3 regions of the Oceanobacillus sp. FSL W7-1293 genome follow, and region 1 is predicted to be linked to each of the others. Evidence: riboswitches for the same ligand, from Rfam matches in the RefSeq annotation. Region 1 holds a riboswitch; each other region holds the start of a gene.
What was found. A riboswitch is a leader RNA that binds a small molecule or an ion and turns the genes downstream of it on or off. The one in region 1 is predicted to bind preQ1.
Positions count from the first base shown of each region.

Region 2: linked by a shared signal. The riboswitch ahead of queF (preQ(1) synthase) and the one ahead of MKY65_RS04460 (QueT transporter family protein) in region 1 are both predicted to bind preQ1.
Region 3: linked by a shared signal. The riboswitch ahead of queC (7-cyano-7-deazaguanine synthase QueC) and the one ahead of MKY65_RS04460 (QueT transporter family protein) in region 1 are both predicted to bind preQ1.

Region 1 is NZ_CP150212.1:901,309-907,008, forward strand. Features, by position in the region: gene MKY65_RS04440 (SRPBCC family protein) at 1-105, shown strand, start outside; gene MKY65_RS04445 (catalase) at 154-1,752, opposite strand; gene metA (homoserine O-succinyltransferase) at 2,098-3,012, shown strand; gene MKY65_RS04455 (DUF3891 family protein) at 3,101-3,868, opposite strand; gene MKY65_RS04460 (QueT transporter family protein) at 4,014-4,496, opposite strand; PreQ1 riboswitch class I at 4,505-4,549, opposite strand; gene MKY65_RS04465 (ABC transporter substrate-binding protein) at 4,742-5,700, opposite strand, start outside.
Region 2 is NZ_CP150212.1:1,054,632-1,060,331, forward strand. Features, by position in the region: gene MKY65_RS05210 (hypothetical protein) at 223-780, shown strand; gene MKY65_RS05215 (alpha/beta fold hydrolase) at 1,147-1,953, shown strand; gene murB (UDP-N-acetylmuramate dehydrogenase) at 2,125-3,048, shown strand; PreQ1 riboswitch class I at 3,153-3,199, shown strand; gene queF (preQ(1) synthase) at 3,303-3,800, shown strand; gene MKY65_RS05230 (queuosine precursor transporter) at 3,847-4,482, shown strand; gene ehuA (ectoine/hydroxyectoine ABC transporter ATP-binding protein EhuA) at 4,951-5,700, opposite strand, start outside.
Region 3 is NZ_CP150212.1:2,356,470-2,362,169, reverse strand. Features, by position in the region: gene MKY65_RS11580 (DASS family sodium-coupled anion symporter) at 1-1,326, shown strand, start outside; gene MKY65_RS11575 (sulfite exporter TauE/SafE family protein) at 1,502-2,260, shown strand; gene queE (7-carboxy-7-deazaguanine synthase QueE) at 2,373-3,101, opposite strand; gene queD (6-carboxytetrahydropterin synthase QueD) at 3,094-3,561, opposite strand; gene queC (7-cyano-7-deazaguanine synthase QueC) at 3,561-4,229, opposite strand; PreQ1 riboswitch class I at 4,312-4,357, opposite strand; gene MKY65_RS11555 (thioesterase family protein) at 4,607-5,080, opposite strand; gene MKY65_RS11550 (3-hydroxyacyl-CoA dehydrogenase NAD-binding domain-containing protein) at 5,067-5,700, opposite strand, start outside.

The DNA.
Region 1 (5,700 bases):
GCAGCGCTGGAAGGAAAACCAATGGATTTTCCAAAGGAATCATGGGAAGCGCATTATAAAGCATATCAAAAAAAGATTAATCCATTTTTGAAGGAAGATAAATAAAACAACAGTGCCTCAGAGATGAAACTTTCGAGGCACTGTTGTTTTATTTTAATAAGGGTCGGCGTCATGTCCTAACTCTTCTGCGTGCTTTGGAGCTTGTTCTGCATCCGTTGCACCTAATGGATTTTGACTGGTGCCATGCTTTTTCGCCTGTTCTAATCCTTCTCGCAGGCGGCGTCCATATTCTTCATCTGCTTCTTCTGCGAGTGCAATCATTTTATCTTGAATCCGCTTGTCACAGGTCGATAAATCGCCAATCAGATTGGACAATAATTCATCTTTTTCCCAGTCTTCAAACTGACGGAAGGTTTCGCCTGCCTGTTTTGTATTATCATTGCGGTCAATGGATTCGCGCACAAGATGACCCTCTACAAAAGGTTTATATTCTTTTCCGGTCTGCTCTGCTTCCTCCAGACCGCCGAGTACAGACGGCTCGTAATTGATATGCGGGTTTTGACCCGGTGCCTTATCATTTTCCTGACGTAATTGTCCGCCTTCCTGATTGGTTGCCACCCGTTTTTTCGCAGCATTGATCGGTACTTGCAGGTAGTTCGCTCCGACACGATAGCGCTGTGTATCTGAATAAGAGAAGGTCCGTCCCTGAAGCATTTTATCGTCTGAAAAGTCCAGTCCGTCAACTAATACGCCAGTGCCGAACGATGCCTGTTCTACCTCGGTGAAATAATTCTCAGGATTTTTATTTAATACCATCTTCCCGACTGGCAGCCATGGGAATTTATCCTCTGGCCATAGCTTGGTATCATCCAACGGGTCAAAATCAAGCTCCGGGTGATCGTCGTCTGACATGATTTGCACCAGCAGCTCCCATTCTGGATAATCTTCTTTTTCAATGGCATCATATAAATCTTGAGTCGCATGGTTGAAATTTTCACCTTGAATTTCCGCTGCTTCTTTGGCGGTTAAATTTTTAATCCCTTGCTTCGGCTCCCAATGGTATTTAATCAGCACCGCTTCTCCTTCTTCATTGACCCATTTATAGGTGTTTACACCAGAACCCTGCATCATGCGGTAGTTGGCAGGAATGCCCCATGGGGAGTAAATAAAGGTCACCATATGAAAGGACTCTGGAGAATTGGAACAAAAATCAAAGAAACGCTCGGAATCCTGAATGTTTGTTACGGGATCTGGACGGAAAGCGTGAATCATATCCGGGAACTTCATTGCATCACGAATAAAGAATATTTTTATATTGTTGCCGACCAGATCCCAATTGCCATCCTCTGTGTAAAATTTAACCGCAAAACCGCGCGGGTCACGAACGGTTTCCGGCGAATGGTTGCCGTGCACTACTGTTGAGAAGCGGACAAATACAGGAGTCTGCTTCCCTTTATCCTGAAAAACTTTTGCTCTGGTGTACTTGGAAACCGGATCATCACCGACCGTTCCATATGTTTCAAAATAGCCATGCGCCCCTGCACCGCGTGCATGAACAATACGTTCTGGAACTTTTTCACGGTCAAAATGACTTATTTTTTCAATGAAATCATAGTTTTCCAGCGTTCCAGGACCACGATTGCCGACGGTCCGGATATTTTGGTTGTTGGTTACCGGATGCCCTTGACGGGTAGTTAAGGTTTTATCATTTTCCATGTTGGTTTGATGCGTGGATTTTTCTTTATCAGCCATAGATTTATCCTCATTTCCATTATAAATTTCTTCTCATTAGCATTGCCAATCCAAATAAAATTAATCGTATCTTTGGAGGATTATTATCTGAGATGGAAAAAATGCAGCGTAAGGGAGTTTGGACTATTTTCAAAAAGAACAAAATGCTCCTCCTGATGTTTTCAAATCCAATTCATTTTTGATTTTCTAAAGGAAAATAGGGGAGAGGACTTGAACTTTTCTTGCCAGCTATTACAATAGAAATAGACAAATAATTTGGAAAAGCTGTACATTCAGTACGGATATAATCCATATTGATAATAGAACGTTTGAGATAAGTTAAGTTTAAAAAGTGGAGGTCAGACAATGCCGATTAAAATTCCGAGAGAGTTGCCTGCAAAAGAGATTCTGGAAGAGGAAAATATATTTGTGATGGATGAACAGCGCGCGGATGCACAGGAAATTCGTCCGCTTAGTATTCTTATTCTTAATTTAATGCCGGAAAAGCAAAAAACAGAAACGCAATTGTTAAGATATTTAGGAAATACACCGTTACAGGTGCGGATTTCTTTTTTACGAATGGCTTCACATGAATCAAAAACAACAAGCCAGAATCATTTGGATACCTTTTATAAGACCTTTGAAGAGGTCCGGGATAAAACATTTGACGGTATGATTATTACGGGTTCCCCGGTGGAGCATCTGTCTTTTACTGATGTTGATTATTGGGAAGAGCTGCAGGAGATTATGAACTGGACGAATGATCATGTGACATCCACCCTGCATATTTGCTGGGGAGCACAGGCTGCTTTATATCATCATTATGGAATTAATAAGCATCCGCTTCCGAAAAAATGCTTTGGGATTTTTGAACATGATGTGTTAACACCGAAAGAACGGCTGGTGAGAGGGTTTGATGAAGTATTCTTAGCACCGCATTCCCGCTATACAACGGTTTCTTTGGAAGAAATCGAAAATCATCCTGATCTGCAGCTGATTGCTGTATCCGATGACGCAGGGGTTTTTTTACTTGCTTCTGAGGATGGAAAGCATATCATGGCAACCGGGCATTTAGAATATATGGCAAACACATTGAAGGAAGAATATGAAAGAGACCATGCACGAGGAATCGATACAGCAATACCGGAAAACTATTATCCAAATAATGATCCGGAAAAACAGCCGAAGCACCGTTGGAAGAGTCACTCCAGCCTGCTGTTTTCCAACTGGCTGAATTATTATGTGTATCAAGAAACCCCTTATGTGTGGGGAGGAGAGTAAAAATAGATTGAATGAAGCAGAGAAGGGACTGGATGCGTCTGGTCCTTTTTAAAAACACCAAGAAATAAGGCTGGAGCAGCTGCCAGCCTTATTTCTTGGTGTTTATTCTTATCGTTTTTGATAAAACAGAGGCATGCTCATAAGCATCCACCAGCCCCTGCTGCTGAATCGTTGTTTTAGGAATGCTTTTGTACAGCAAAGTAACTGAAAAGTCTGCTGAGAATGGAAAAGGTTCCATTGTTATTGTCTCCGTATCTTCCCAGCTGACAGAAAAAGCAGATGGAAAGGAGGTTGCGGTGTTTGAAACGGATACGCCGTTTTTAAAAAAAGGATGAAGGTCTTTATTTGCAGCTCCCGGTTCATTCATGCATGCGAACAGAGACAGCGTATCGGAAAACTGTAAAAGCGTATAATCCATTTCAAACATATCTTGATTAAAATGATCCATCCTGCTAATCAGCCATTCCTGCCGCTCTGCTTCCTGCTGAACAAATGCTTTTGCTTCAGGGAGCGTGGATGTTACGAGAAAACGTTTATAATGTTCACTGCATAATAATGCGGCATATTTATCCTTTTCTTGAACCTGCTGAATACCCTGTGTATATAAGACGGTTTTGGGTATATCTGGAAAATCAATAAAGGAATAAGGAAGGTTTGCCTGGTCATTCCAAAAAGGCTGTTTGTCAAAGGCCTCCCAGCCGCAGTCATGCTGCTCAGCTGCATAGATAACGGAATCTTTATAAGGTGTATGATCGAAATAATCCGAGGACAGATTTTTAACTATTTCCCCAGATACAGAAGCATGGTCTACCTGTGATATAAAAATAAAATGGCCGTTCTGATTTCGGATAATCATGTTACTCATTCCTTTCCTTGTGATTGATTGCGTGAAGAACGAAAAAGTACTAGAACCTCCGGCAGAATTTCATATCATTAAAAAAATTACTTCTCCATTCTTAAAAAAGACGATGGATTTATTCTCCACCGTCTTTTTCTCCGTATTATATCATTTTATCAAAATGTATGCGTTTATATAAAGTATAGAAGATTGGGATGCCGATCAGTAATACAATCAATTCACTGACTCCGGTTGTAAGCCATGTCAGCAGGAATGGTAATTGTAAAGCTATATTTAGCATGAAGGCAATAATAAACATATTAAAGCTGAAAATCAATGTATTTAGAAATAGCAGTGTCAGCTTGTTTTTAATATATTTTTTTAAGAAAATAATAATTCCTAAAGATATGGCGGTATGTGCTGTCCCGAATAAAAGATCCAATCCGCCTGCCATTGAAAATAAATTAGATGCAAATACACCAATCGTAATGCCGAAAAAGTAACGCTTATCAAAGATAATCAAATGGTTAAACATCTCTGATATTCGAAATTGAATCGCCCCAAATGCAACTGGGGAGACCAGCAGGGATACAGCGACATACAATGCGGCAATAATCCCGTTAACTACAAGTGTCTTTATATTCATATCCTGTTTTCCTCCTAGTTTTTTAGCGTGGGATGGTTACGAACCACGTTGAACCTAGCCTATCATACCAGTATCGAAGAAGGAAAACAATCGTTTTGTATATGTAATGATTTGGAAAACGCGAAGTCTTTGAATAAAAACAAGTTTAACTGAGAGCGGTCAGAATGAAGAAGAAGTCGACGTGAAAATGAAATCAAACCAAAACAAACCCCCGGTCGCCAAACCGGGAGTTCGTCTTTATCAGGTTATTCTTCCAGTGCTGCTTCCAAAAATGTCCGATTAACCAATCCTTCAATTTCATCTGACTGCATATACCCAGCTTCGTAGCTGATTGTTGCCATTTCCTGAAGCACTTCTTCGTTGATTTCATACGTCGGATTGAGACGTTCGCTTGCTTCCAGCGTCTCCTCATAATCCAACTCGTTGCCTGTCGTTTCTTCAATGTGATTGACAAACAATTCAACTGCTTCTTCCTGATTCTCTTCAATAAATTCTACAGCACGGGCATGGGCACGCAAATAGGCCTGTGTTAATTCCTCATTGCTTTCCGTAAATGATTTCCGCGCAGTAACAACAGTTGTTGTTGATTCTGTTCCCCAAGCAAATTCTTCTTCATCAAGGAGAATGTCGGCGTTTGCCTGATTTTCCAAATATACGCCCCAAGGCTCCTGCGTGGCCGCAGCATCGACGTCTCCCTGCAGGAACAGCGTGGATGTGTCAGCAGGAGCCTGCGGTACCAAGCTTACGGTTCCGCCCTCGTCATCTACTTTTAGACCGACATCATCTAATGCTTCTCGCAACATGATGTCCTGCGTAGACCCAATAGTCGGGATTGCTACGCGCATGCCATCAAGATCTTCAACGCTTTCAATACCTGAATCTTCACGGGTGGCAAGGACAGCTCCGCCGTTCACCGCTCCGGCAATGATTTCATGCTCCGGATTTCTTAAATAAGTTGTTGTTGCTGGTGACGGGCCAACAGTACCAATGTCGATATCCTGTGTGGACATAGCCTCCATAAAGGCACTGCCATCCGGGAATGTGGAGGTTTCGATACTTACCTCTTCTCCCATTTCTTCTTCAAAGTAACCATTTTCCAGTGCGACTACCGTGGTGATATGTGTAAAGTTAGGAAAATATCCAATGTGTATTTCATCGGCAGCTTCTTCTGAGCCGCAGCCCGCCGCTCCTAATAAAAGAAGCG
Region 2 (5,700 bases), 150 kb from region 1:
ACTTTTTTTTAGAGTTGAATCAGGTCTCAGGCCATTTTTGCCCAAACGATTAGTGACAGCAGCAATCATATCATTCGATCAGCATAGTATGGCAGCATATTTTCATGTCTATGAAGAAATAGTACCTTAAAAAATCTCTTGACCATTAATAGGCATCTATGTATAATTTAATCGTAATCATTACGAAACGTAATCATTACGTATAATGGAAGGAGTGTTTCTATGAAGAAGTTTTGGCAATTAGGAATTATATTAGGCTTAATCAGTTTCCTGTTTATAGCCGGCTGTCAATCCGGGAATGAGGAAGCAGATAATCAGGAAGAAGGAACTGGCAGTCAAGAAGATGCAGAAGGAAATCATGAAGAAGAGGGGCACGACCATGCTCATGGTGACGAAGCAGCTTCCTTCGATGATGTGCCGGAAAATATCGAAATTGAAGGGTTATCCGACCATTACCATACAGGCGATGTTTTTAAATTAGAGGCGGTAACAGAAGAGGAAGGCTTGGATCATTGGCACTGGTACATACGTGATTCTGCTGAAGAGGAATGGGCGGTGGCAGAAGATCAATACGGGGATTCTTATATGGGTGATGCAGAAGTAGATGGACAGGAAGTTCTTGCGGTTCTTTACGATGATGATCATAATCCGGTTGCCAAGTCTCCTGTTACAGAAATTACGATTGACGACCATGAAGGCGAGAGTCATGACCATGAAGATAGCAGTGAAGATGATCATGGCCACGATCATGAGCATGAAGATGACGACCATCATCATTAATCATATTATGTAAATACTTATAAGCAGAAATAGATTATCGGACGGGATATTTCTATGAACGGATGCTCAATAATGGTTGAAAGCAAATAGAATGCTGTTTAAAAAGCAGATTCTATTTGCTTTCTTTTTGTAGATAGCCATGGAGGAGGAATGAACACAGTGCTTCCAGCAGATGCTTATTTTTTAATCATTATTTTCTTAAAATTTCTACTTTAATTTTATAACAATAAAATATGTTAATGCAGTAAAAAAATAAACACATAAAGCAGAAGAAAAGGTGTTCCAGCAAAGGAAGGATGTTATAATAGCTATGTACTTCAGAGCATGAGACGTACTTAGATTTACAACAGAAATTGAGGGAAATAAATGAGAAAGAAGATTGCAGGTATTGTCCTGGGTCTCCTGGTTGTCTGCGCCATTGCAACAGGTATTTATTTTTACCAGAACGATGAAACGCAAGCAGAGGAGTATACTGGAGCACCGACGATTTTTATACATGGTTATAAAGGAACGGAGAATTCATTTGGTCATATGCTTGACCGTTTTGAAAATACGTACCAATGGGGAAATAAAGGGTTTATCTACTATGTGACAGAGAACGGAGATATTGTCGATTATAACTTAAATAACGGAAGATATGCGCCCATGTTTGTACAGATTGTTTTAGAGGATAATCGTGCAAGCTTTGAGGAAAGTACAGAATGGATTGCGGCAGTGCTTCTTCATCTCAAGGAAAATTATCGGGTGGAGGAAGTTAACCTGGTCGGACATTCTATGGGCGGTATTCTGGCGGTGAAATATACGATGGAATATGTAAGGAATGACTATCCATCTGTTAATAAACTTGTAGCCATCGGCAGTCCATTTGATGGCATTTATAATGAAAGATATTTTGAAATTCATCAAGATGCAGCTGCAGAAGATTTGAAACCCGATTCGCATGCGATAAATATACTGCAGCAGAATATGTTTCCGGCGGATGTGGATGTGTACAGCATTGCCAGTACAGGAGACGCAGTTGCAGTCCCGGAGAGTGTGAAGGCGCTGAGGAGTATGATACCCGAGCAAAATTTCAAAGAAACGATTATTGATGACCCGCAGCTGACACACAGTGCCCTGCACGAAAGTATGCAAATTGATAAATTGATTCATAGCTTTTTGTGGCAAGATTAAAGCGAATCAACTACAATGGTATAGGATTGATTTATCAAATTATCTTACTTCAGTTATGCGGAAATGCCCAACTGGAGTAAGCTGAATGCCTGTTTCTAACAAAGCAGAAAAAGAATGAGAATATAAAGGTCAAATAGATAAAAGCTTTTGACAAATTAAAGGAATGATAGCATGAATAAATACCATCATCTTTATGATCAATTAATTCAACATACCAATAAAGAGAATGTATTGGTGAACGAGCCGATTAGAGAACATACGTATACGAAATTAGGCGGGGAAGCGGATTTTTATATTACCCCGTCGACTTATGAAGAAGTGCAGGCGATTATCCGCTTTGCTAATCAGGAAAATGTACCGTTTACAATGCTTGGAAATGGTTCTAATCTGATTGTGAAGGATGGCGGAATCCGCGGGATCGTTATGAACCTGCAGCAGCTGTCTGCTATTTGGAGAGAAGGAGATAAAGTTATCTCTCAGAGCGGAGCAAGAATTATTGATGCTTCCCGTTTTGCTTTAAATGAAGAGCTTGCCGGGTTGGAGTTTGCCTGTGGCATCCCAGGTTCTGTCGGCGGAGCGTTGTATATGAATGCAGGTGCATATGGCGGAGAAATTAAAGATGCGCTGGAAAGCACGGTAGTTGCGACAAAGGACGGCGAACTGCTGACATTAACAGCAGAGCAATTAGACCTCAGCTATCGCACAAGTAATATTCCGGACAATGGTTATATTGTATTGGAAGCAACATTCGCATTAAAGCCCGGGAGCAAAGAAGAAATTAAAGAAATGATGGATGATCTTACATATAAAAGAGAATCCAAACAGCCGCTCGAGTACCCGTCTTGCGGCAGTGTGTTCAAACGTCCGCCCGGTTTTTTTGCCGGCAAGCTGATTCAAGACTGTAATCTTCAAGGAAAGCAAATTGGCGGAGCGGAAGTTTCTACAAAGCATGCCGGTTTTATTGTAAATAAACAAAACGCTACAGCATCCGAATATATTTCATTAATTCAATTTGTTCAAGCAACGGTGAAAGAGAAATTTGATGTGCAGTTAGAGCGGGAAGTGCGGATTATTGGTGAGGATGTGGAAGGATAGTCTCATAGCCCAGATTCTGGCTGTGACAGAGGACGGCTGGGATAAAAAGAAAATTTGACATGCCTGTGATCTATTCTTATAATATGAAGTGTTATTTTAAACTTCAGGCAGAGGTTCTTAGCTTCAACCCTCTATAAAAAACTAAGGACAACCTGCGATTATCAAGCCGTGTTCTTTGGGAGCACGGCTTTTTTTAGTTTGTGCAAAGAAGTTTTCAACTGCGAGGAAACAGAAAATCAAAGGAGCTGACGAGTATGACAGGAAGAAATGAAAGAGAACTTCAAGGAATTGAATTGCTAGGGAATAAAGAAACGAAATATGCATTTGATTATACACCTGAGATTTTAGAAACATTTGATAATCAGCATCCAAATCGTGATTATTTTGTAAAATTAAACTGTCCGGAATTTACAACGCTTTGTCCGATAACGAATCAGCCGGATTTTGGAACCGTCTATATCAGCTATATTCCAAATATCAAAATGGTAGAGAGTAAGTCTTTAAAATTATATTTGTTCAGCTTCCGGAATCATGGTGATTTCCATGAGGACTGTATCAATATTATCATGAATGATTTAATTGAGCTGATGGATCCGCGTTATATTGAAGTAAGAGGGAAATTTACACCGCGTGGGGGGATTTCCATCGACCCGTATTGCAATTATGGAAAAATCGGAACTAAATTTGAAAAGATGGCAGAAAACCGGTTAATGCAGCACGATATGTATCCGGAAACCATCGATAATCGATAGAGGGAAACTAAGATCCTTGCACCTTTGAAGAGAAGGGAACAGGAGAATGTATATTTATTTTAACGCCATCTTTGTTGGCTTATTATTATTGTCGAATGTCTTGTCGGTCAAATTGTTTCAAATGGGAAGTTTTGTATTGCCGGCTGCAGCGATTGTTTATGTGATTACGTATATGATAATGGATGTGGTTGGCGAGGTTTATGGAAAAAAAGCTGCCCGCAAAACGATACAAGCAGGATTTTTCACACAAATTATTGCAATGATTTTTATTTTTATTGCCATACACCTTCCGCCAGCAGCAGGTTTTCAGGAACAGGCTGCTTTTGAAACGATTTTTAACGGAAGCTTTCGCGTTATTTTAGCTAGTTTAGTTTCTTATTTTGTCAGTCAGCATTTAGGAGTATCTATCTTTCACCGCTTAAAGCACCGGCATGGAAGAAAGAAGCTGTGGTTACGTAATAGCTTATCAACGATGACCAGTCAGCTTTTTGATACCGTTCTATTTATTACGATTGCATTTTGGGGGATTGTTCCAACAGGTGTTTTAATCGGGATGATTGTATCGCAGTACATATGGAAGGTGATGGTGGCAATAATTGATACGCCATTTGTTTATCTTCTTGTACGGTGCATACGTAAATATGAGGTGAAAAACAAAGCGGAGTTGTTAGAAGCTTCTTGAGAAGATCAGCTGATGCCCTATCACTTTGAATAACCTATCATACCAAGAAACCAGCCAGACGGCTGGTTTTTTTAGGTTCAAGAATAGGAAAGCATATAAAAAATGCTGAATATAGCCGCTCCAACGGGTTTCATGGGGTGAGTAATTTTAGGCCCCAGAAATACACTCCGCTTTCCGTGGTCCCCAATCTCATCTCCTTTAAAGAAGACTTAGCGATTGGCAAGCCGGCAGGCGCAGACAGAGCTAAAGTCGCACTTATGCCCCGAGGGTGAAAAGAAGACTTAGCGATTGGCAAGCCGGCAGGCGCAGACAGAAGCAAAACGTTATGTTTTGAATATAAAGGCGGTTCATCTGCATCATTTTTAACTAGACAGATAGCAGAGAGAAACGACTATTTATAGAATGTACATATAAAATAAAACCCCGGCTCAAAAATAAAACCTGACCGGGGAGTATATAAAAATTCGCTCATCCTCTAAAACGCTGCAAGAACGATTGTACACGAGGATTTTCTGAATGCTCGATAACCTCGCTGGCCGTTCCTTGTTCTGCAATAATTCCTTCATCTAAAAACAGTACCTTATCCGCTATGTCCAGAGCAAAATCCATCTCGTGCGTAACCAGGATCATTGCCATATCATCATTTTCTGCAATGTCACGAATGACATTTAGCACCTCTCCGACCAGCTCCGGGTCAAGCGCAGAGGTAACCTCATCAAATAACATGATTTTAGGGCGCATCACAAGGGCGCGGGCCATAGCTACCCGCTGCTTTTGTCCGCCTGAAAGCTGGCTGGGGTAATTATCCAGCTTACTCCCGAGTCCTACACGCTCCAGCATTTCTATCGAGCGTTTTTTTACATCACTTTTTTCTTCGTTTTTCACATGAATAGGTGCTGTCATACAATTTTCTAAAATAGTCATATGCGGAAACAGGTTGAAATGCTGAAATACCATTCCAATCTCACCGCGAATAGAGCGCAGATGACTTTCATTCGCATGCATCCACTTTCCGTTCTTCTCCATTTTCCACAGATTGCGGCCGTCTACGATAATGTCTCCAGATGTTGGCTGCTCTAATGTCATCAGCATCCGGATAATTGTTGTTTTCCCTGATCCGCTTGGACCAATGACAGCGACTTTTTCAGCTGGATATATATCTAAATCAATCCCCTTCAATACCTCCACATTTCCAAAGGATTTATGAACATCTTGATA
Region 3 (5,700 bases), 1.5 Mb from region 1:
GTTTTATGGGTTACGGAAGCGGTTTCTTATCCTGTCAGTGCGGTGATGATAGTCAGTCTGCTGGCTGTTCTTATCGGTATCTCCCCTACTGTCGAAGATCCTGGTACGATATATGGAACCAGTCAGGGGTTAAGCATGGCCGTAGAAGGATTCAGTTCTTCTGCTGTACTGCTTGTTGGAGGGGCACTTGTTTTGGCTACTGCTATGGAAATTACAGGACTTCATAAACGCATCGCATTGTATATTATGTCAAAGGTTGGAACAAAGCCTGGGGCACTTGTGATTGGAACCATTATAGTCAGCTTTGTGCTTGCATTGTTTGTACCAAGTGCTACCGCGCGTGCAGGTACGCTTGTCCCTATTCTATTAGGAATTGTAGCTGCATTTGGATTGGCAAAGCAAAGTAAGCTTGCAGCATTATTAATGATTACCGCCGTACAATCTATTTCCATATGGAACGTCGGAATAAAAACAGCAGCCGCGCAGAACATGGTTGCTTTGGGATTTATGGAATCTGCTTTTGGTATAGATGTGACATGGGGAGAGTGGTTTCTCTATGCTGCTCCTTGGGCATTTATCATGTCTATCGTACTTTATATTGTTATGATTAACCTGATTAAACCAAATATGTCGGAAATAAAAGAAGGAATAAGCATAACGAACCAGCTGAAGGAGCTCGGGAAAATCAGCGGAAAAGAATGGCGTTTAATCATTATTGCCGGATTGCTATTATTATTCTGGTCAACTGAAGGCATTTTGCATCCTTTAGATTCTACTACGGTTACCATTGTTGCTGTTGCTGTCATGCTGACACCTGTTTTCGGTATCTTTTCCTGGAAAGAAGTGCAAAGAAAAGTACCTTGGGGCACATTGATTGTATTTGCAACAGGAATTTCATTAGGGATTGTTCTGTTAGCAACAGAGGGAGCGACCTGGCTTTCTTCTAATTCCTTTGAAATACTCGGGGTGTCTTCCCTGCCTCTGGTTGCGATGATCGCCGTGCTCGCGCTATTCAATATTTTGATTCACTTAGGTTTTGCCAGCGCCACCAGTCTCGCATCTGCTTTTATCCCAATCGTCATCGCTTTGGTCGGATCAATGGAGCCGGCAGCCTTTAATGGTCCAGGTCTTGTCCTAATTATGCAATTTGTAATCAGTTTTGGCTTCCTATTGCCGGTCAGTGCTCCGCAAAATATGCTGGCATACGGCACAGGAACGTTTACTTTAAAACAATTTATCAAATCCGGTGTGCCGCTTACTGTGATTGGGTATTTGCTTATCATCCTGTTTAGTGCTACTTATTGGCAATGGGTTGGTTTGTTGTAACTGTTGGAAAAGCGATATAAAAGCTTAATTATCTATGCTTTCATATCGCTTTCATTTTTTACACGTCAGCTTGAATAGCCTTCCAGCCTATATCTCAAGCTCCTTTTCTCCAAAATTTCTCGCCCGCTATGCTATAATGACTTATGTAGTAAAGAAAAAGAAAGGGATTTTTGTTTTGATTGTTTTATGTACAATGCTGGTGATTGGATTATTACTTGGCTTTGTCGGAGCTGGCGGTTCCGGTTTTATTATTGCTATGTTGAGTGAAGTCTTTGGTATTCCTATCCACACAGCACTTGGAACTTCTCTGGCAGCAATGGTATTCACATCGTTATCAGGCACACTCAGCCACCTGCGGGAAAGAAATACCATGGTAAAAATCGGGCTGGCAACTGGGCTATTTGGCGCAGTTGGAGCTTTTTTTGGTTCCAGGCTGGCAAGCTTTATCCCGGAAAGTGAATTAAAATTTTTTACTGCCGGAATGCTCATTTTATCAGCCATATTGCTGTGGATTCGTGTAACAGCAGGGTTTGGCAAGTTGGCCACACAAAAATTTGCTGAGAAAAATCAATCCTCCAGAAGCAGGTTTTGGATGACAGCTGCTGGAATCGGCATCATTACCGGCTTACTATCAGGTGCATTCGGGATTGGCTCAACGCCGTTTATCCAAATCGGGTTGCTTGTGTTCTTCGGTTTATCGATTCAGCTATCTGCAGGCACCACGATGCTTGTTATTATACCTATCGCACTGGTAGGCGGTATCGGTTATTATTCTGTCGGTTTTCTCGATTTAAAATTATTTGCAGAAGTAGTTATCGGAACAATTATAGGATCTTATATCGGCGCGAAGTTCACCACTCGGCTGAATCCAATAATATTAAAAATTGCAATGGTTGCTGTGCCATTAATCGGCGGGATTATTTTATTGATTTAGATTCCTATCCATTTGGAGAAAAGCCAGAAAATGAAAGAAACGATTACCCTATCAAAAAGGCGATAGCTCTTACTGCCTTTTTAATAGGATAATAGCCTTTTACTCTTTCTTACTATACTCCCCGCTTATTTCCCCAGACTAATGCATGTACCTGCGGAAGGACGCGGACACGGTTCAGCACACTTGATGCCACAACCTGATCAATTAGCCATTCATATTTATTTAATAAATGCCGGGATAATTGCTGCGGTTCGATTTCCTCTAAATCATCATTTCCTACCTGCAGGAAAAAAGCCAGTTTCGGATAGCGCTGATGTACTTTTTCCGCATAACGAAGGTCCTCTTTATCAAAAATTACTACCTTTAAGCTGGTATGCGCTAATCTGTCATTGGCTTCCAATTGATGGATAATATCATCCATATTCTCCCAGTTTGTTTTCATCTTAGAGCTTGGCGGTTTAGGAGAAATGGTCAGATCATCAATTTTTACAAACCAATCCTGGTAGCGGCTTCCCTGTGTTTCCAACGCAACCTCAATATCCTTTTCCTGGAGCAAATCAATTAAATTATCAATAGCAGATAACAAAGCTGGATTCCCGCCTGAAATCGTCACATGGTCAAAATGATTTCCGCCTATTTCTTTCAGCCGCTGCCAAATTTCTTCACTCGTCATCTGAACAATATCTTCTTTAGCGCTTCCGTCCCATGTAAATGCGGAATCGCACCAGGCACATCGGTAATCGCATCCAGCTGTCCGGACGAACATGGTTTTCCTCCCTACTACCATTCCTTCTCCTTGAATTGTAGGGCCGAATATTTCTAAGACCGGAATTTCACGCATGATTCATCCACTCCCGTCTTGCTTCCGCATAGCTTGTCGGTGTTTCAAATAATCGAACAAACTCCACCTGGCATTGGTTAGGGAGTTCCTGGATTGCTGCTTCCATTTGTTCGAAAATCCAGACGACCATATTTTCAGCAGTTGTGTTCATTTTTGGCAATGTTTCATTTAAATAACGGTGATCTAAAAATGTTTCAATCTTGTTCTTCCAAATCTCTTTTATATCACCAAAATCAATTACTAATCCTACCTCATCTACAAAACCGCTGATACCGAATACAACCTGATACGTATGACCATGCAGATTCTTACACTTTCCCTCATAGCAATGGAGATGATGCGCTGCATCAAAGGAAAACTCCTTGCTTACCATCACGCGTTTTTGGTGATAGGCCAATTCTTCTCTATGAATATCTTTATCCAGCTTTTGCAGCTCTTCGACAATACGAAACCCGAACATTACTGATTCATCTCCTGTCTTCCCGCTAGATATTGGTCTAACCCACGCTGGCGTAATTGACATGCAGGACATTCTCCGCATCCTGCTCCTCTAACCCCGTTATAGCAGGTCAACGTCCGCTCTCTGACATAATCAAAGGCTTGCAGTTCATCCGCTAATTCCCATGTTTCTGCCTTATCCAGCCACATTAATGGCGTATGAATCACAAAGTCTTCATCCATAGATAGATTTAAGGTGACATTTAATGACTTGGTAAAGATATCTCGGCAATCCGGATACCCGCTGAAATCTGTTTCACAAACCCCTGTAATAATATGCTTGGCATCAATTTGTTTGGCTAGAATGGTTGCAAAAGAAAGGAACAGTAAATTTCTTCCCGGGACAAATGTATTGGGTATGCCGCCATCCTCTGCATTTTCTACTTCAATGTCCTCCCTGGTGAGCGCATTGGGCGCTAATTGATTCAGTAAAGACATGTCTAAAATATGATGTCTTAACCCTTGATCTTCAGCGATTTCTTTTGCCACTTCAATTTCTAAGCTATGACGCTGATTGTAGTCGAAGGTGACTAACTCTACATGCTCAAACTTTTCTAATGCCCAAAATAAACAGGTGGTGCTATCCTGACCACCGCTGAAAACCACAACTGCACGTTTATTTTTTTCCATAAAAAAATCCCCTTTCCAATTTGAAAAAGAGAATTCTAAACACCCGAAAAATGTAAAAAACCATACCTAAGGCGCGGTATGGGTATCCTTAGTTTTTTATAGAGGGTGTTAGCTAGAACCTCTTCTACTTCGTTCGTAGATTTTATTCAATTTCTTTTTACAATTGGCAGTATAACATATATTTCCTGATGATGTTAGCATGTCTTCCTTTTTTTCAAACATTATAATACATTTCAGCAATTAGGTTGGTTTTTAAGTGTTTGTTCTGCCTTCTAACATAACAAATGCTCCCTTTATTAGCTTCTCTATCCACTATAAAGGGAGCATCATTACAGTTTACGATACGGTAATTCTGTTTTCAGCTGCCAATATACATTTCACTTTTTCTCACGAATACCCATGAGTGTGTTTGCTCCTGCTGGCCAATTTTCTTTTGGCAGTCTTGGAAATTGATTAATCCGTACATCAACAGATTCCGGAAACGGCGCAGGACGTCCAGATGACTGATCTATCCCCATTACCATCTGTTCACTGGTTGCCACAGTATCATTTTCTTTGTTTTTCATTTCAAACCAAAGATGCACGCGCTTTACATCCCGGTTCAACACAGTAACTTTCGTATGAAGCTCCTCATTGTCATGCGCTTCTTTTACATATTTAATATGTGCTTCCAGCGTAAAAATGGTATAAGCATTTGCTTTTCGACCTTCTTCATCCAGGCCGATAGCATCTATGAAAGCATCGAGGCTATAACTGAAAATCAATGCGTAGTATGCATCGTTCAGATGTCCATTATAATCTACCCACTCAGGTAACACGTTACCCTTCCATATTTGCTTACTTTCTGTCATAAGGGAGCAACCTTTCTGCCGGCCAGAAGCCTTCTTCCTCTAAAAGTCCCATTAATTTAATCAAGAAACGGTCGCGGCGGTGTTCAAGGTCATCGATAGAAATCTCTCCGCTCTGTTCAGCAGTCCCTGAAATCACTTTTTCGCTTAATTCTTCCGTCAGTTCAGGTGCCACTAAACGGGTCCAAGGCAGCTTCAATGCAGGGCCGAATTGTTCAAGCATGTGCCGCATCCCGTCCTTACCGCCTGCTAAATGAAGCGTTAGAAATGGTCCCATCAGTGCCCAGCGAAGACCAGGGCCGTAGACAATCGCTTTATCTACTTCTTCCGTAGTCGCTACGCCATCATTGACGATATGAAGCCCTTCACGCCAAATTGCTTCCATAAGCCGGTCGCCAATGTGGCCGTCAATTTCACCTTTCATCACTAGCGGCTTCATATGCATGCTTTCATAAAGCTCCTCTGCCTTTTCCATATAACTGCGCTCTGTCTGCTTTCCTCCTGCGATTTCCACCAATGGAATTAAGTAAACGGGATTAAATGGATGGGCAACAATGATCCGTTCTGGATGATGCACACAATCTTCCTGCAGGACAGAAGGCATGTATCCAGAAGTACTTGAA